2 regions of the Kitasatospora sp. NPDC032150 genome follow, and region 2 is predicted to be linked to the other one. Evidence: riboswitches for the same ligand, from Rfam matches in the RefSeq annotation. Region 2 holds a riboswitch; the other holds the start of a gene.
What was found. A riboswitch is a leader RNA that binds a small molecule or an ion and turns the genes downstream of it on or off. The one in region 2 is predicted to bind glycine.
Positions count from the first base shown of each region.

Region 1: linked by a shared signal. The riboswitch ahead of gcvT (glycine cleavage system aminomethyltransferase GcvT) and the one ahead of gcvP (aminomethyl-transferring glycine dehydrogenase) in region 2 are both predicted to bind glycine.

Region 1 is NZ_JBVIMH010000036.1:49,842-57,498, reverse strand. Features, by position in the region: gene ACZ5ON_RS30135 (L-serine ammonia-lyase) at 1-867, opposite strand, end outside; gene glyA (serine hydroxymethyltransferase) at 1,068-2,336, opposite strand; gene gcvH (glycine cleavage system protein GcvH) at 2,430-2,807, opposite strand; gene gcvT (glycine cleavage system aminomethyltransferase GcvT) at 2,906-4,024, opposite strand; glycine riboswitch at 4,194-4,298, opposite strand; gene ACZ5ON_RS30115 (enhanced serine sensitivity protein SseB C-terminal domain-containing protein) at 4,515-5,303, shown strand; gene ACZ5ON_RS30110 (enhanced serine sensitivity protein SseB C-terminal domain-containing protein) at 5,556-6,347, shown strand; gene ACZ5ON_RS30105 (ABC transporter permease) at 7,014-7,657, shown strand, end outside.
Region 2 is NZ_JBVIMH010000015.1:161,671-169,327, forward strand. Features, by position in the region: gene ACZ5ON_RS19665 (glutamate-cysteine ligase family protein) at 1-2, opposite strand, end outside; gene ACZ5ON_RS19670 (hypothetical protein) at 364-963, shown strand; gene ACZ5ON_RS19675 (DUF5999 family protein) at 1,494-1,682, shown strand; gene gcvP (aminomethyl-transferring glycine dehydrogenase) at 1,877-4,750, opposite strand; glycine riboswitch at 4,855-4,985, opposite strand; glycine riboswitch at 4,987-5,094, opposite strand; partial or broken gene ACZ5ON_RS19685 (PRC-barrel domain-containing protein) at 5,320-5,688, shown strand; partial or broken gene ACZ5ON_RS19690 (YsnF/AvaK domain-containing protein) at 6,058-6,456, shown strand; gene ACZ5ON_RS19695 (MFS transporter) at 6,670-7,657, shown strand, end outside.

The sequences.
Region 1 (7,657 bases), on a different contig from region 2:
GCCGTTGGTGGGGGCGGTGACCACCCGCTGGCCGGAGGCGTTCTCCTCGTTGACGGCCATCGCGTAGAGGGTCACCCACTCCATCGCGTTCGCCGGGCCGATGCCCTCGGCGCGCAGCGCCCGCGCCCCGGCGGCGGCGCGCCGGCGGACCTTGAGCCCGCCCGGCAGGATGCCCTCGCGGGCCATGCCGGCCGCGACGCACTCCTTCATCACGGCCCAGATCTCCAGCAGCCCGGCCCGGATCTCGGCCTCGCTGCGCCAGGCCTTCTCGTTCTCCAGCATCAGGCCGGAGATGGACAGGCCGGTCTCGCGGGTGAGGCGCAGCAGCTCCTCACTGGTGCGGAAGGGGTAGCGCAGCACGGTGTCGTCCGGCTTGACCCGGTCCGCGCCGATCGCGTCCTCGTCCACCACGAAGCCGCCGCCGACCGAGTAGTAGGTCTTCTCCAGCACCGGGACGCCGTCGGCGTCGTACGCCGCCAGGGTCATGCCGTTGGCGTGGTAGGGCAGGGACCGGCGGCGGTGCAGGATCAACTGGGTGCCGGGGTCGAAGGGGATCTCGTGGTCGCCCAGCAGGAGCAGGCGCTTCTCGGCGTTTATCCGCTCCACGTCCAGGTCGGCCCTGTCGACGTCGACGGTGCGGGGGGAGTTGCCCTCCAGGCCGAGCAGCACGGCCTTGGGGGTGCCGTGGCCGTGGCCGGTGGCACCGAGCGAGCCGAACAGCTCGGCGCGGACGGAGGCCGTCCGGGCCAGCAGTCCCTCCGACTTCAGGCGGTGCGCGAACATCCGGGCCGCCCGCATCGGGCCGACCGTGTGCGAGCTGGACGGGCCGATGCCGATGGAGAAGAGGTCGAAGACGCTGATGGCCACGGTGGACGTCCTTGTCTGGGTCTCGTGGAAGGACTTGCTGGCGGTACACGGGTCGGGGCACCGCGCTCACCGTCCAGTGTGCGCGGTGCCCCGGAGTTCCAGGTGACGGCGGTGGAGTGAGGCCGGTCACCCGGGAGGCCGCGCGGATAGGGTGCGCGGCCTCCAGGAAGGCGGGCTGCCGATGGCTCCCGAGGGGAGGCCTACAGCTCCGGGTAGAGCGGGTACTTCGCGGCCAGCGCGGTGACGCGGGCCCGGAGCGCGACGGCCTTCTCCTCGTCGAAGGAGGGCAGCAGCGTCTCGGCGATGACGTCGGCGACCTCGCGGAAGTCCTCGGCCTGGAAGCCGCGGGTGGCCAGGGCCGGGGTGCCGATGCGCAGGCCGGAGGTGACCATCGGCGGGCGCGGGTCGTTCGGGACGGCGTTGCGGTTGACGGTGATGCCGACCTCGTGCAGCCGGTCCTCGGCGTCCTGGCCGTTCAGCTCGCTGTTGCGCAGGTCGACCAGGACCAGGTGGACGTCGGTGCCACCGGAGAGGACGGAGACGCCGGCGGCGGCGGTGTCGTCCTGGAGCAGGCGCTCCGCCAGGATCTTGGCCCCCTCCAGGGTGCGGCGCTGGCGGTCCTTGAACTCCTCCGAGGCGGCGACCTTGAAGGCCACGGCCTTGGCGGCGATCACGTGCTCCAGCGGGCCGCCCTGCTGCCCGGGGAAGACCGCGGAGTTGATCTTCTTGGCGTACTCGGCCTTGGAGAGGATCACGCCGCCGCGCGGGCCGCCCAGGGTCTTGTGGGTGGTGGTGGTGACCACGTCCGCGTACGGGACCGGGGACGGGTGCAGACCGGCGGCGACCAGGCCGGCGAAGTGCGCCATGTCGACCATCAGCAGCGCGCCGACCTCGTCCGCGATGCGGCGGAACTCGGCGAAGTCCAGCTGGCGCGGGTAGGCGGACCAGCCGGCGATGATCAGCTTCGGCTGGTGCTCCTTGGCCAGGCGCTCGACCTCGGCCATGTCGACCAGGCCGGTCTTCTCGTCCACGTGGTACGCGGCCACGTTGTAGAGCTTGCCGGAGAAGTTGATCTTCATGCCGTGGGTCAGGTGGCCGCCGTGGGCCAGGCTCAGGCCCAGGATGGTGTCACCCGGCTGGATCAGCGCGAACATCGCGGCGGCGTTGGCCTGCGCGCCCGAGTGCGGCTGGACGTTGGCGTGCTCGGCGCCGAACAGCTCCTTGATCCGGTCGATGGCGATCTGCTCGACCACGTCGACGTGCTCGCAGCCGCCGTAGTAGCGCTTGCCGGGGTAGCCCTCGGCGTACTTGTTGGTCAGCACCGAGCCCTGGGCCTCCATGACCGCCACGGGGGCGAAGTTCTCGGAGGCGATCATTTCGAGGGTGGTCTGCTGACGGTGCAGCTCGGCGTCGACCGCCGCGGCGATCTCGGGGTCGAGCGCGTGCAGGGACTGGTTCAGAACCGTCATGGAGATGGGTCTTCCTGTGGGGCGGGGCAGGGGACCTGAGGAGGCGTGGGGCGGCCGCCGCGCTGCGGCCGCCGCCCCGAAGGGCCGGAAGGGTCAGGCGCCGATGAAGGCGTCGTACCCGGCGGCGTCGAGCAGTTCGTCGGTCGCGGTGACGCGGAGCTTGTACAGCCAGCCGCCGGTGAAGGGCTCGCCGTTGACCAGAGCCGGGTCGTCGATGACGGCCTGGTTGATCTCCACGACCTCACCGGTGGCCGGCGAGAACAGGTCGCTGACCGACTTGGTGGATTCGAGCTCTCCACAGGACTCACCCGCGGTGACGGTGTCACCGACCTCCGGGAGCTGGACGTACACGATGTCACCGAGCGCGGTGGCCGCGTGCTCGGTGATGCCGACGGTCGACACGCCGTCCTCGTCGGCGGCGGTCAGCCACTCGTGCTCCTTGCTGTACTGCAGGTGCGTGGGGTTGCTCATGGCGTCATTCTCCAGGATCGCAAGAGGGTAGGGCGAAGCCGTCCGCTGAGCGGACCGGACAGGCGGGGGTTATGAGACGGCCGGGGTGGGCCGGGGGCTCAGCGGGTGCGCTTGTAGAAGGGCAGCGCGACGACCTCGACCGGCTCGTGCTTGCCGCGGACGTCCACCGCAACTGCCGTACCGGGCGCGGCGTGTGCGGCGTCCACGTACGCGATGGCGATCGGCTTGCCCAGGGTGGGGGAGGGGGCGCCGGAGGTGATCCGCCCGATGACGGTGCCCTCGGCGTCGACCACCGAGTACTCGGCGCGCGGTACCCGCTTGCCCTCGGAGACCAGCCCGACCAGCTTGCGCGGCGCCTTGGACTCGGCCTCGGCGGCGGCCTGCTCCAGCGCCTTGCGGCCGACGAACTCGCCGTTGTTGGTGGTCTTGTCGAAGCGGACCACCCGGCCGAGCCCGGCGTCGAAGGGGGTCAGCTCGGTGGAGAGCTCGTGCCCGTACAGCGGCATGCCCGCCTCCAGGCGCAGGGTGTCCCGGCAGGACAGGCCGCACGGGACCAGGCCCCTGTCGGCGCCGGCCGCGCTCAGCGCGTTCCACAGGTGTTCGGCGTCGCCGGGGGCGCAGAAGACCTCGAAGCCGTCCTCGCCGGTGTAACCGGTACGCGCCAGCCAGACCTGACGGTCGGCCACCGTGGCGGGCAGCAGCGCGTAGTACTTCAGGCCCGGCAGGTCGGCGTCGGTGAGCGAGGCCAGGATGGCGTTCGCCTCCGGGCCCTGGACGGCGAGCAGTGCGTAGGCGTCCCGGTCGTCCCGGACCACGGCGTCGAAGCCGGCCGCGCGCTCGGTGAGCGCGTCCAGCACCACCTGGGCGTTGGAGGCGTTGGCGACCACCATGTACTCGTCCTCCGCGGTGCGGTAGACGATCAGGTCGTCGAGGATGCCGCCGTCCTCACGGCAGATCATGGTGTAGCGGGCGCGCAGCACGCCGAGCGCCGAGATGAAGCCGACCAGTGCGTGGTCGAGCAGCTCGCCGGCCTGCGGGCCGGAGACGGTGATCTCGCCCATGTGCGACAGGTCGAACAGACCGGCCCTGGTGCGGACCGCGATGTGCTCCTCGCGCTCGCTGCCGTAGCGCAGCGGCATGTCCCAGCCGGCGAAGTCGGTCATGGTCGCACCGAGGGAGCGGTGCAGGGCGTCGAGCGCGGTGTGACGGAGGGACACGGCGGAACTCCTTGGCTGGGGCACTCAGGCGGTTGACCTGCGTACGGGCACACGGGGGTGGAGTCTCCCCGTCTGTCGTCACAACCTGAGAGCTTCACCGCTAACCAAGGATGGCGGCTTGCACCGTGGGTGGGCGCACGGCGCGGCCGTGTCCACTTTCCAGATCTGCCTCGCCCGTGCGGTAGGGGTGCCTGAGAGATTCCGGGGAGGACTTGCTCCTTCGGCGCCGGCCCGTGCCCGTGCGGGGCACTCCGGACTCTCCCGCGCGGGTTCGAACGGCCAGTATGAAATTGGGCGCTGCGTATGAGCGCGGCTCATCATGGCATGCCGGGCGGGCCGAGGGGGAGAGGGGTCGGACATCTCCTCCCCAGGTGGGGCGGGTTCACCCTTGCGGTACGGGGGCGCATCGGGGACGGACCGCCTCCCGCTACCCTTCTGGCAGCGGTGGAGACCGGGGCAGCACCCGGTCAGGTTGGAGGGGCAGGAGCCGATGAGCTACCCGGCTGGCGAGACGCAGGCATGGGCTGAGCCCGGTACGGCCCCGACGGGCGGCGGCTGGCCCGCCAACGAGCTGGAGCAGGTGCTCACCGCCGCGCTCGGCGAGCCCGGCGCGACCGCCAGGGTGGTCGAGGTGCTGGCCCGCAGCCAGGTGTGGATCCCGCTGCCGGCCGGCGCCGACCCGCAGGGTGCCTCGCTGGACCTGCCGACCATCGAGCTGGCCGGCGCGCCGTACGTCCCGGTCTTCTCCTCACAGGACGTGTTCCTGCGGCACGCCCCCGGGATGCCGTTCGCGATCGCCCCGGTCTGGGAGTTCGCCCGGGGGCTGCCGTTGGGGGTCGGGATCGCGGTCAACCCCCAGGCTCCGGTGGGCATCCCGATCCCGCCCGAGGGGGTCGGCGAGCTGCGGCGCGGCCCCCAGGGTGACCGCTGGCAGGGGCAGCCGGACGGCGCCAAGGTGGCGCTGCGCGAACCCGAGCCGCACGAGGAGCCGTACGCCTTCCTGGCCGCGGCCGCCGCCGAACTCGCGACTCTGCCCGGAGTGCTGACGGCGCGTCGGGCCTGCGCCTCGGTGGAGGGTGACGCTCCGGCGCTGTTCGTCGGGGTGCAGTTCGACCCCGACCTGCCGACCGATCCGGCACAGGCCAACGAGGCGCTCGGCCGCGCGCTGGGAACCGCCACGCTGCCGTACGGCGTCCACCTGGTGCTGCTCGACCTGGTCGCCGACCCGGTGGTGGAGTGGCTGCTCACCCGGGTGCAGCCGTTCTACGTCCGGGGCTGACCCGACTGGCGAGTAAGGGGCGGTGGTGTCAAGTCCGTCGGCGCCGCCCCATAGGCTGCTGCCCGGCAGCGGCGTACGGTCGGGTGAGCGGCCCGCTGTCCGAGCAGCGGCAGCGCGTGCCGGCGGACGAGTACGGAGAGGGCCCGACGTGAGCGAGCAGGGCATCGGGGCACCCCAGGCCAGGGGGCGGTGGACGCGTACGTCCGCCATGCCCGGAGCGCTCGCCCGGGGCGCCCGGCCGGAGGCGGGCGCATGAACGGCACAGTGGCAGGCGGCGTACCGGGCTGGGGCCAGCCCCCGACCGCACGTCCGGCGGCCGATCCGGCCGCCATCGAGCGTGTCCTGCGCGACGTCGCACCGGAGCGCTGGGAGGCGTACGAGAACCTGCTGCGCGCCCTGGCCGAGGGCCAGGTGTGGATGCTGCTCTGGCACGGCACGCCGGGCAGCCCGGACGCCCAGTACGGGAACATGGACATCGGCGGGCACGGCTACGCCCCCGCCGTCACCTCGCCCGAGCAGTTGGCCGCGAGCGGCTGGGCCCGCGGCCATGAGGTGATCTCCGGGCTGGAGGTCGCGAACGCGCTCTACCGGACCCGCTGGGGCCTGTGGCTCAACCCCCACGTGCCGGGCGGCGGCGTCGGCGTCCCGTGGGCCGACCTGCGCCGGATCGCGGCCGGACTGGACCGGCTGCCCGCGGGGCCGCTCCAGCTGGGCGAACCCCAGGTGCAGGCACCGCAGTTCTACGCGGTGTTGGAGCAACAGGCCGCCGAGGTGCGCCCGCTGCGCTCGCTGCGCCGGGCCTGGGTGCAGCCGGCCCTCGGCGGACCGTACCTGGCGATCGGGCTGGACCTGTACGACACCTCGCCGCCCGCCGTCGAGGCCGCCCGGGCCCTGGTGCAGCGGGCGGCCGCCCATGTGCCGGAGGGGCTAGCGGTCTCCACCGTGCTGATGGCCGATGACTACGACCCGGTCGCGATGTGGCTGCGCGCCTGCGCCCGCCCGTTCTTCGACCGCGACGCCTGGCAGGGCTACCCGACCCGCTGAGGCCGGGTTCCGTGCGGGTGGGCCGGGGCGCCGACCCGACGGTCGACGAAATGTCAGTTCGGGCACGGACGGGAATGTTTCGTCCAGATGAAGAGCCTCATTCGCGCCCGTCGGCGATGCATGCCCGCAGATCACAGCTTGGCATCCTTCGGTGGTCAGGGCTGGCGCAAGCCTGTCCGAATGACGGAGAGTCTGCGCAGTGCAGCGCACGCAGACCGCCCCACGAAGGCATATGCGCAAGCCGCACGCATGATCCGCGCGATGTTCTTCCCGCGCGGAGGCAGTCTCCGCATCACCCGGGCACTGACCACCCCCTGTGCGCCGGCGTACTGAACCACATACCGCAGCAGTCGATTTCGCAACGCCGCACCGACGTACCGCCGCATCGCCGTACCACTGCACTGCCGTAACGCCGCACTGCCGCATCACTGCACCGCCGCATCACTGCACCGCCGTAACGCCGCACCGCCGTGTCAACCGCACCGCAGACCCGCCGCACCGCCGTGTCAACCGCACCGCACCGACGTACCCGACGCACCGTTACCTAGCACCAGTTGCGCCAACCGGACCTCGTACGCAGTCCGGGCCCGGACCGGGTCCGGGGTCTTGTGCTACGGCCGGAGCACCGTGGGCCGGCCACCGTCGGCGAGGGGAACCCAACTGACCATGACCGCACCGAACGAGACCATCGACGCCGAACCCGGTGCCGAGCCCGCCGCCCAGTCGGTGAAACGGATCGAGGGCCGCTCCCTCGGCCGGATCGCCTGGACCCGCTTCAAGCGGGACAAGGCGGCCGTGACCGGCGGCATCGTGGTGATCCTACTGATCCTGCTCGCCGTGCTGGCGAAGCCGATCGAGTCCCTCTTCGGACTGGACCCCAACGCTCTCCACCAGGACCTGCTGGACGCCGACCTGGGCGGTCTGCCGATGGGCGACTGGGGCGGGATGGGCGCCGACCACCCGCTCGGTCTGGACCCGCTGCAGGGCCGTGACCTGCTCTCCCGCGTCATCGAGGGCTCCTGGGTGTCACTACTGGTCGCCTTCGGCGCCACCGTGCTCTCCAACGCCATCGGCACCGTGCTCGGAGTGGTGGCCGGCTACTACGGCGGCTGGGTGGACACCGTGATCAGCCGGGTGATGGACACCTTCCTGGCCTTCCCGCTGCTGCTCTTCGCCATCGCGATCTCCGCCTCGCTGCAGGGCGGCGCCTTCGGGCTGAACGGCCTGCCGCTGCACATCGCGGTGCTGATCTTCGTGATCGGCTTCTTCAACTGGCCCTACATGGGCCGGATCGTGCGCGGCCAGACCCT
Region 2 (7,657 bases):
ATGGGTGCCCCTTCACCTTTGGTCGATCCTTCGGCCGATCGTTCCTGCATCATGCCCCGCCGGAAGATCGATAGCCGCTCACCCGAACAGGTTGACGATAGAGGGTTTCTGACGAACAGTCAGCCATATCCCAGCTTGCCATGGGGCACGGAACGTGATATGAAGGTCACCCTGCGCACCTGTTCGAGTAGAATTCGCACTGCGCTTCCAGCCGGTGCCATGCCGCTCCGAATCTCATCGTCGGCAGGTTCCGCGCCCGCACCGCGATCATGCCCAACCGGACACGGCCCAGGTCCCGTCACACCAACGCCACGCCGGTATGCCGCACTCGCACGCCGATCTAGCACGGAGAGGCGACCCGCCATGACCATGCAGACGCCCCAGCCCCCGCCCAGCGCCCTGCGCGCGGTCCTCGCCGCGCTCGACTCCGAGACCGCGCTGTGCCAGCCCGCCGCCGGCGCGCTGCGCGACGCCGCCGGCCCGCTGCTGCCCTCCCATCCGCTCGCGGTGCACGTCCTGGAGGGACCCGGCGCCGGGCTCGCCACGGCCAGGCGCACCGGGTGGCGCTTCCTGATCAAGCGTGGCTCAGCGGCGGTCCCGGCGGAGCCCGCGGCCGAGGTCGCGGCGGCGGCCGAAGTGGTCGAGACGGCGGACGGCCACGCCTTCTCGCACTTCACCGCAGGACCGTACCTGGACTCCACGGTCCGGGCGCTGCGCCAGGCCTGGCAACTCGCCCAGTCCTCGCGGTCCCGGCACCAGCCGCGACTGCTGTCGATGCCCGGCCACTACGCCACCGCGCTGTGGCTGCACCATCCGGAGGCCGGCCCGGCCACCGACCTGTTGATCCCGCTGGCGCCCGCCCCCTGCGGGGTGACCGCGCACCGGGTCTACCCCGCGCTCGAACTGCTGGCGATGCTGGAGCGCGCCGCGGTCCCCGCGCGGCTGGCCGCCGGGATCTCCTGAGGCGGATCACCCGGACGGGCCATCCGGACCTGACTCGGTCGAGTCAGCATCCGAGTGGCCCGTTCGGCCGTCCCGGCCGGGCTCCGCCGCCTGAACGGGTGATGTAGCGAAGCCAGTTGTGGCGCATGTCACCAAATCGCTGCGCGATCGGCTCGCGATGCCGACACTGGGAATCAGGTGGGAAGGGCAGCAGTCCTACCCACCGACGCGCCGGTTCACACATGAGCCGGGGCCGGCAGGAGATCCGACCGGCGGGGCGGACGCCCGGGACCGACCGGCAACAGGGAACGCGGGGGAAGGAGCGAGCCGAGAGCCGAGTCCGAACGTGCATCGCGGGCCTGCCGCCGACTTCGCCGGCGGGCACAGCGGTCGACTCCTCCGGCGGACGGAGCAACGACCCGCGACGAGGATGTACGCCCGGGCCGCGACTGTCGGTGCGCGTTCACCACGGGCCTCGTTACCGGCCGGTCCGATGGGGGTGGCCGCGCCGGCGGGAGCGGATCGTCGTGAGCGAAGCGAGGGTACGAGTCATGTGCCAGCACCGTCCTGAGTGCCCGTCAGCGGAGTCCGCCGACCGTGAGGCGGCCGTCCCGGTGGCCCGCCACCCCGAGCAGGGGTGGAGCCTGCTCTGCAACGGCGTCCTGATCTTCGATGACACCGGCGAGCTGCTGCCCGACGGGCAGGTGATCGCACCGCACCGGCCCCTGGCCGCGGCCTGAGCAACCCCGGAGAACGGCGCGGGGGCCCTTTTGGGGAAATTCCTCCTCAGGGGACCCCACTTTTTTTTTCCTCCACCCCACCCCCCCCCCCCCCCCCCCCCCCCCCCCTCCCCCCCCCCAACCCCCCCCGACACACCCCCCCCCCCCCCCCCACCCCCCCCCCCCCCCACCCCCCCCCCCCGCTGCTGTTCGACTCAGACGCCGTACTCGTCCAGCGGCGGGCAGGAGCAGACCAGGTTGCGGTCGCCGTACGCGCCGTCGATCCGGCTCACCGGCGGCCAGTACTTGTCGGCCGGGTTGACGCCCGCCGGGAAGACCGCCTCCTGCCGGGTGTACGGGTGCGCCCAGTCACCGGCCAGGTTGGCGGCGGTGTGCGGGGCGTTCCGCAGCGGGTTGTCGTCGGCGGCCCACTCGCCCGAGCCGACCTTGTCGATCTCCGCACGGATCTCGATCATCGCCTCGCAGAAGCGGTCGATCTCGCCCAGGTCCTCGGACTCGGTGGGCTCGATCATCAACGTGCCGGCCACCGGGAAGGACATGGTCGGGGCGTGGAAGCCGTAGTCGATCAGGCGCTTGGCGACGTCGTCCACCGTCACGCCCGTCTCCTTGGTGAGCGGACGCAGGTCGATGATGCACTCGTGCGCGACCAGGCCGCCGGGACCGGTGTAGAGCACCGGGAAGTGCGGGGCCAAGCGCTTGGCGATGTAGTTGGCGTTCAGCACCGCGACCTGGGTGGCGCGCTTGAGGCCCTCGCCGCCCATCAGCCGGACGTACGTCCAGGAGATCGGCAGGATCGCGGCCGAACCCCACGGCGCGGCCGAGATCGGGCCGACACCGGTGGCCGGGCCGGCCTCCGCCTGCAGCGGGTGGTTCGGCAGGTACGGTGCCAGGTGCGCGCGCACCGCGACCGGTCCGACGCCCGGGCCGCCGCCACCGTGCGGGATGCAGAAGGTCTTGTGCAGGTTCAGGTGCGACACGTCCGCGCCGAACTTGCCCGGCTTGGCCAGGCCGACCAGGGCGTTGAGGTTGGCGCCGTCCACGTACACCTGACCGCCGGCCTCGTGCACCATGCCGCAGATCTCGGTGATCTGGGTCTCGTACACACCGTGGGTGGAGGGGTAGGTCACCATCAGCACGGAGAGCTGGTCGCGGTGCTGCTCGATCTTGGCCTTGAGGTCCTCGACGTCCACGTCGCCGTCGGTCAGGGTCTTGACCACGACCACGCGCATCCCGGCCATCACGGCCGAGGCCGCGTTGGTGCCGTGCGCGGAGGACGGGATCAGGCAGACGTCGCGCTGGGTGTCGCCGTTGGCGCGGTGGTAGGCGCGCACCGCCAGCAGACCGGCCAGCTCGCCCTGGGAGCCGGCGTTCGGCTGGATGGAGACGGCGTCGTAGCCGGTCACCTCGACCAGCTGCTGCTCCAGCTGGCGGATCAGGGTGAGGAAGCCCTCCGCCTGGTCCACCGGGGCGAACGGGTGCAGCTGGCCGAACTCCGGCCAGGTCACCGGCTCCATCTCGGTGGTGGCGTTGAGCTTCATGGTGCACGAGCCCAGCGGGATCATGCCGCGATCCAGCGCGTAGTCCCGGTCGGAGAGGCGGCGCAGGTAGCGCAGCATCGCGGTCTCCGAGCGGTGGTCGTGGAAGACCGGGTGGGTGAGGTACTCGTCCTCGCGCAGCAGCGCGGCGGGCAGCGCCTCGGCGTTCTCGTCCAGCTCTACGCCCTCGATGCCGAAGGCGGCGAGGACGGCGGCCAGGTGCTCCCGGGTGGTGGTTTCGTCGCAGGAGATCGACACGGTGTCGGCATCGGACTGGTACAGGTTGACGCCACCCGCCCGGGCGGCGTCCACGACCGCGGCGGCCCGGCCCGGGACGCGGGCGGTGACGGTGTCGAAGAACTCGCCGTGCAGCAGCTCGACCCCGCCGGCCTTCAGCCCCCCTGCCAGCGCGGCGGCGTAGCGGTGGGTGCGGCGGGCGATGTCGGCGAGGCCGTCGGGGCCGTGGTAGACGGCGTACATGGAGGCCATCACGGCCAGCAGCACCTGGGCGGTGCAGATGTTGCTGGTGGCCTTCTCGCGGCGGATGTGCTGCTCGCGGGTCTGCAGCGCCAGCCGGTAGGCGCGGTTGCCGTCGGCGTCCACCGAGACACCGACCAGGCGGCCGGGCAGGTTGCGGGCGTACTCGGCACGGACGGCCAGGTAGCCGGCGTGCGGGCCGCCGAAGCCCATCGGCACACCGAAGCGCTGCGAGGTGCCGCAGGCGATGTCGGCGCCGAGCGAGCCCGGGGACTTCAGCAGGGTGAGGGCCAGCAGGTCGGCGGCGACGGCGACGATCGCGCCCAGGCCGTGCGCCTGCTCGATCACCGGGGCGAGGTCGCGGACCACACCGGTGGCACCGGGGTACTGGAGCAGCACACCGAAGACGCCGCGCTCGGCGATCTCGGCCGGGATGCCGTCCGACAGGTCGGCGACGACCACCTCGACGCCGGTCGGCACCGCACGGGTGTTGATCACCGCGACGGTCTGCGGCAGGGTCTCGGCGTCGACCAGGAAGACACCGCCCTTGACCTTGGTGACCCGGCGGGCCAGTGCCATCGCCTCGGCGGCGGCGGTGCCCTCGTCCAGCAGCGAGGAGCCGGAGGTGGCGAGCCCGGTCAGGTCGGAGACCAGGGTCTGGAAGTTGAGCAGCGCCTCCAGGCGGCCCTGGGAGATCTCCGGCTGGTACGGGGTGTAGGCGGTGTACCAGGCCGGGTTCTCCAGCACGTTGCGCAGGATCACCGGCGGGGTGAACGTGCCGTAGTAGCCGAGACCGATCATCGGCTGCAGGACCCGGTTGCGCGAGGCCAGTTCACGCAGCTCGGCGAGCACCTGGGCCTCGCTGCGACCGGCGGGCAGGCCGAGCGCGGTGAGGCTGCGGATGGCCTCCGGCACGGCGGCGTCGGACAGCTCGTCCAGCGAGCCGTAGCCCACCTGCGCCAGCATCTTGTCCTGGGCGGCGGTGTCGGGGCCGATGTGGCGGGTCTCGAAGGGGCTGGCCTGCTCAAGCTCGGCGAGCGTCGGCTGGGCGTTCATGGGGGTCGAGGCCTCCTGGTCGCGGACCGGCGGGGGGTGCACACGCCGTTGGGCTCCGCCGCTGTGGGAGCGGTGGTCCGATGTGCGTGTGAACCCGACAGGCCTCCCCCTCTGTCATCGGGACCTGAGAGCTTCGCCGCGCGGGAGGCCCGGGGGCATCCATCGGCTTGCACCGTCGGTGAGGGTGGTGCCGCCGGCTCCCGCGCCAACAGCCCTGCCCTGCTTTCCAGAGTGACCTAGCCCACACGGTACGGATGCCTGAGAGATTCCGGGGAGGGTTTGCTCCTTCGGCGCCCCACTTCCCGCAGTTCAACGGGGGTTGGGGACTCTCCCGAGCGGGCTCGGCGGTCGCGCCCAGGGTACCAGCGGAAACCCCGCGGATCACCGGTCGGTCGGGAGCGATCGGGCGGAACACCGACGGCCCCGGACAGCCCAACGCCCTCCCGTACGGCTGCCTTCGGGTAGCCGCTGTCCGACTTGATGGCTTTTCGTGTGAAGTGGCGGTCGGACAGCTCCTCCAAGCCACCCACCAGACGGGATTCCCCCAGGAGCACGTAGTGGAGGACGGCGTGCAGACCGACATCGATCCGCGGGACCTGATCGGCCACAAGGCGGTCGACCGGAACGGTGACAAGATCGGCACGGTCGACGAGGTCTATCTCGACGACGCGACGGGTGAACCCGAGTGGGCCGCGGTGCGAACCGGGATCTTCGGCCGGGATGCCTTCGTCCCGCTGACCACCAGTGAGTTCTCGGGCGACGAACTCCGGGTCCCCTACGACAAATCACTGATCAAGGAATCGCCCGACTTCGGCGTCGGGCAGCACCTCTCGCCCGCACAGGAGCTGCAGCTCTACCGCTACTACGGCCTGGACGCGGGCACCCCCTCGCCGGCGCCCGCGAACCGCACCCCGAAGACCGCCGACCGGGACTTCGGCTCCGTCGGGTCGACCGGACCGCGCCCGCCCGCCACCCAGCCCACGCCCGCGGCAGCCGCCGCACCCGCCACACCCCCGGTGCCCTCCGCACCCGCCACACCCCCGGTGCCCTCCGCACCCGCCGCTCCCGCGGCGCCCGCCACCGAGGAGCGCGCGACCGCCGCCTTCACCCCGCCGACTCCGGCTCCGGCTCCAAGCCCGACGCCGCCGCCTGCCACGCCGCCGGCCGACCACGTCAAGGGCCCCACCGTGGTGGACCGGCCCGCCCTCAGAACCACCGGGTCCAACGGACGGACCGTGCACGCCCCCACCCCGGACCGGGCGGCCGCCCCGGGCGCGCCGGCCGGGCCCGTCGAGATCACCTGCCGCGAGGAGCGCCTCGACATCAGCACCGAGTGGCACGTCCTCGGCACCGCACGGCTGCGCAAGTACGTGACCACCGAGTCCGTGGAGCGCCGGGTACAGCTCGCCCGGGAGCGGGTTCGGGTCGAGCGCGTGCCGGTGACCGAGTCCGAGCGGGCCGCGCTGAGCGACCAGGAGCTCGCCGACGCGGTCGAGGAGGTGACGCTGCGCGAGGAGCGGCCGGTGGTGCGCAAGTACCTGGCGCCGGTCGAGCGGGTGCGCCTGGTGGTCGAGCGGTACACCGAGGAGCAGGTGATCCGCGAGGAGCTGCGCCGGGAGCAGGTCGAGGTGTACGACAGCACCACCCCGGGCGCGACGCCCGCCACCCCGCCGCCCGCCCGCCCCGAACAGCTGCGCCACGCCTGACCCGTCGCTCCGCCACCAGCCCCGGCCCCAGCCCCAGCACCGGCACCGGCACCGGCACCGGCACCGGACGAAACGGAGCCGGGGCGACCGGTTTGCCTAATTTTCAACAGTAGATATTTGACAGGCTTAACTATCCATGTGCATCGTTACTTCAGTTCGTTGACTTTCGCCCTTGGCCACAACCGCCGAGGGGCCTGAACTGGAGGAAGAACCGTGAGTGAGGCACCACAGCCCGGCTCCACGGCCGAGAAGCCGAGCAGCGCACGGGTGCTACCCGCTCTGATCCTGGCGATGCTGGCGTTCAGCGTGGTGCAGACCGCGGTCGTCCCGATCCTGCCGTCGCTGGCCAAGGAGCTGCACACCGCCGGCTCCAACATCACCTGGCTGATGACGGCCAACCTGCTCTCCGCCGCCGTGCTGACCCCGCTGCTGGGCCGCTTCGGCGACCTGCGCGGCCGCAAGCCGATGCTGCTGATCTCGCTGGCCGGCCTGGTCGCCGGTTCCGCCCTCGCGGTCGGCACCCACTCCTTCACCTGGCTCGTCGTCGCCCGCGTCCTGCAGGGCGCCGGCGGTGGAGTGCTCCCGCTGGCGATCAGCATCGTCCGTGACGAGCTCCCCCGGGAGAAGGTCACCGGCGGCGTCGCCGCGATCTCCGCCTCGATGGGCGTCGGCTCGGGCCTCGGCCTGGTCGCCACCGGCCTGCTGCTGGAGCACTGGAGCTACAAGTCCATCTTCTGGATGGGCCTGATCTTCGGCTTGATCGCGGTCGCCCTGGTCGCCCTGCGCGTCCCCAAGGACCCGGTCGTCGACAAGGACGGCGGCGCCGACCCGCTCGGCGCGCTCACACTGGCCGGGTGGCTCTGCGCCCTGCTGGTCGCCGTCAGCCAGGGCAACCACTGGGGCTGGACCTCCACCAAGACCCTGGGCCTGTTCGCCGTCGCCGCCGTGGTCGCCCTGATCTGGATCGCCATCGAGGTCAAGGTCAGCCACCCGCTGGTGGACATGAAGATGATGTCCCGCCCGGCCGTCGCCTTCACCAACATCTCCGGCCTGCTCATCGGCTTCGGGATGTACGGCTCCTTCATGGTGATCAGCAACTTCGCCCAGACGCCCACGAAGTTCGCCCACTACGGCTTCACCGCCACCGTGCTGCACGCCGGTGTGATGCTGCTGCCCTCCGCCATCGGCTCGATGGTCGCCG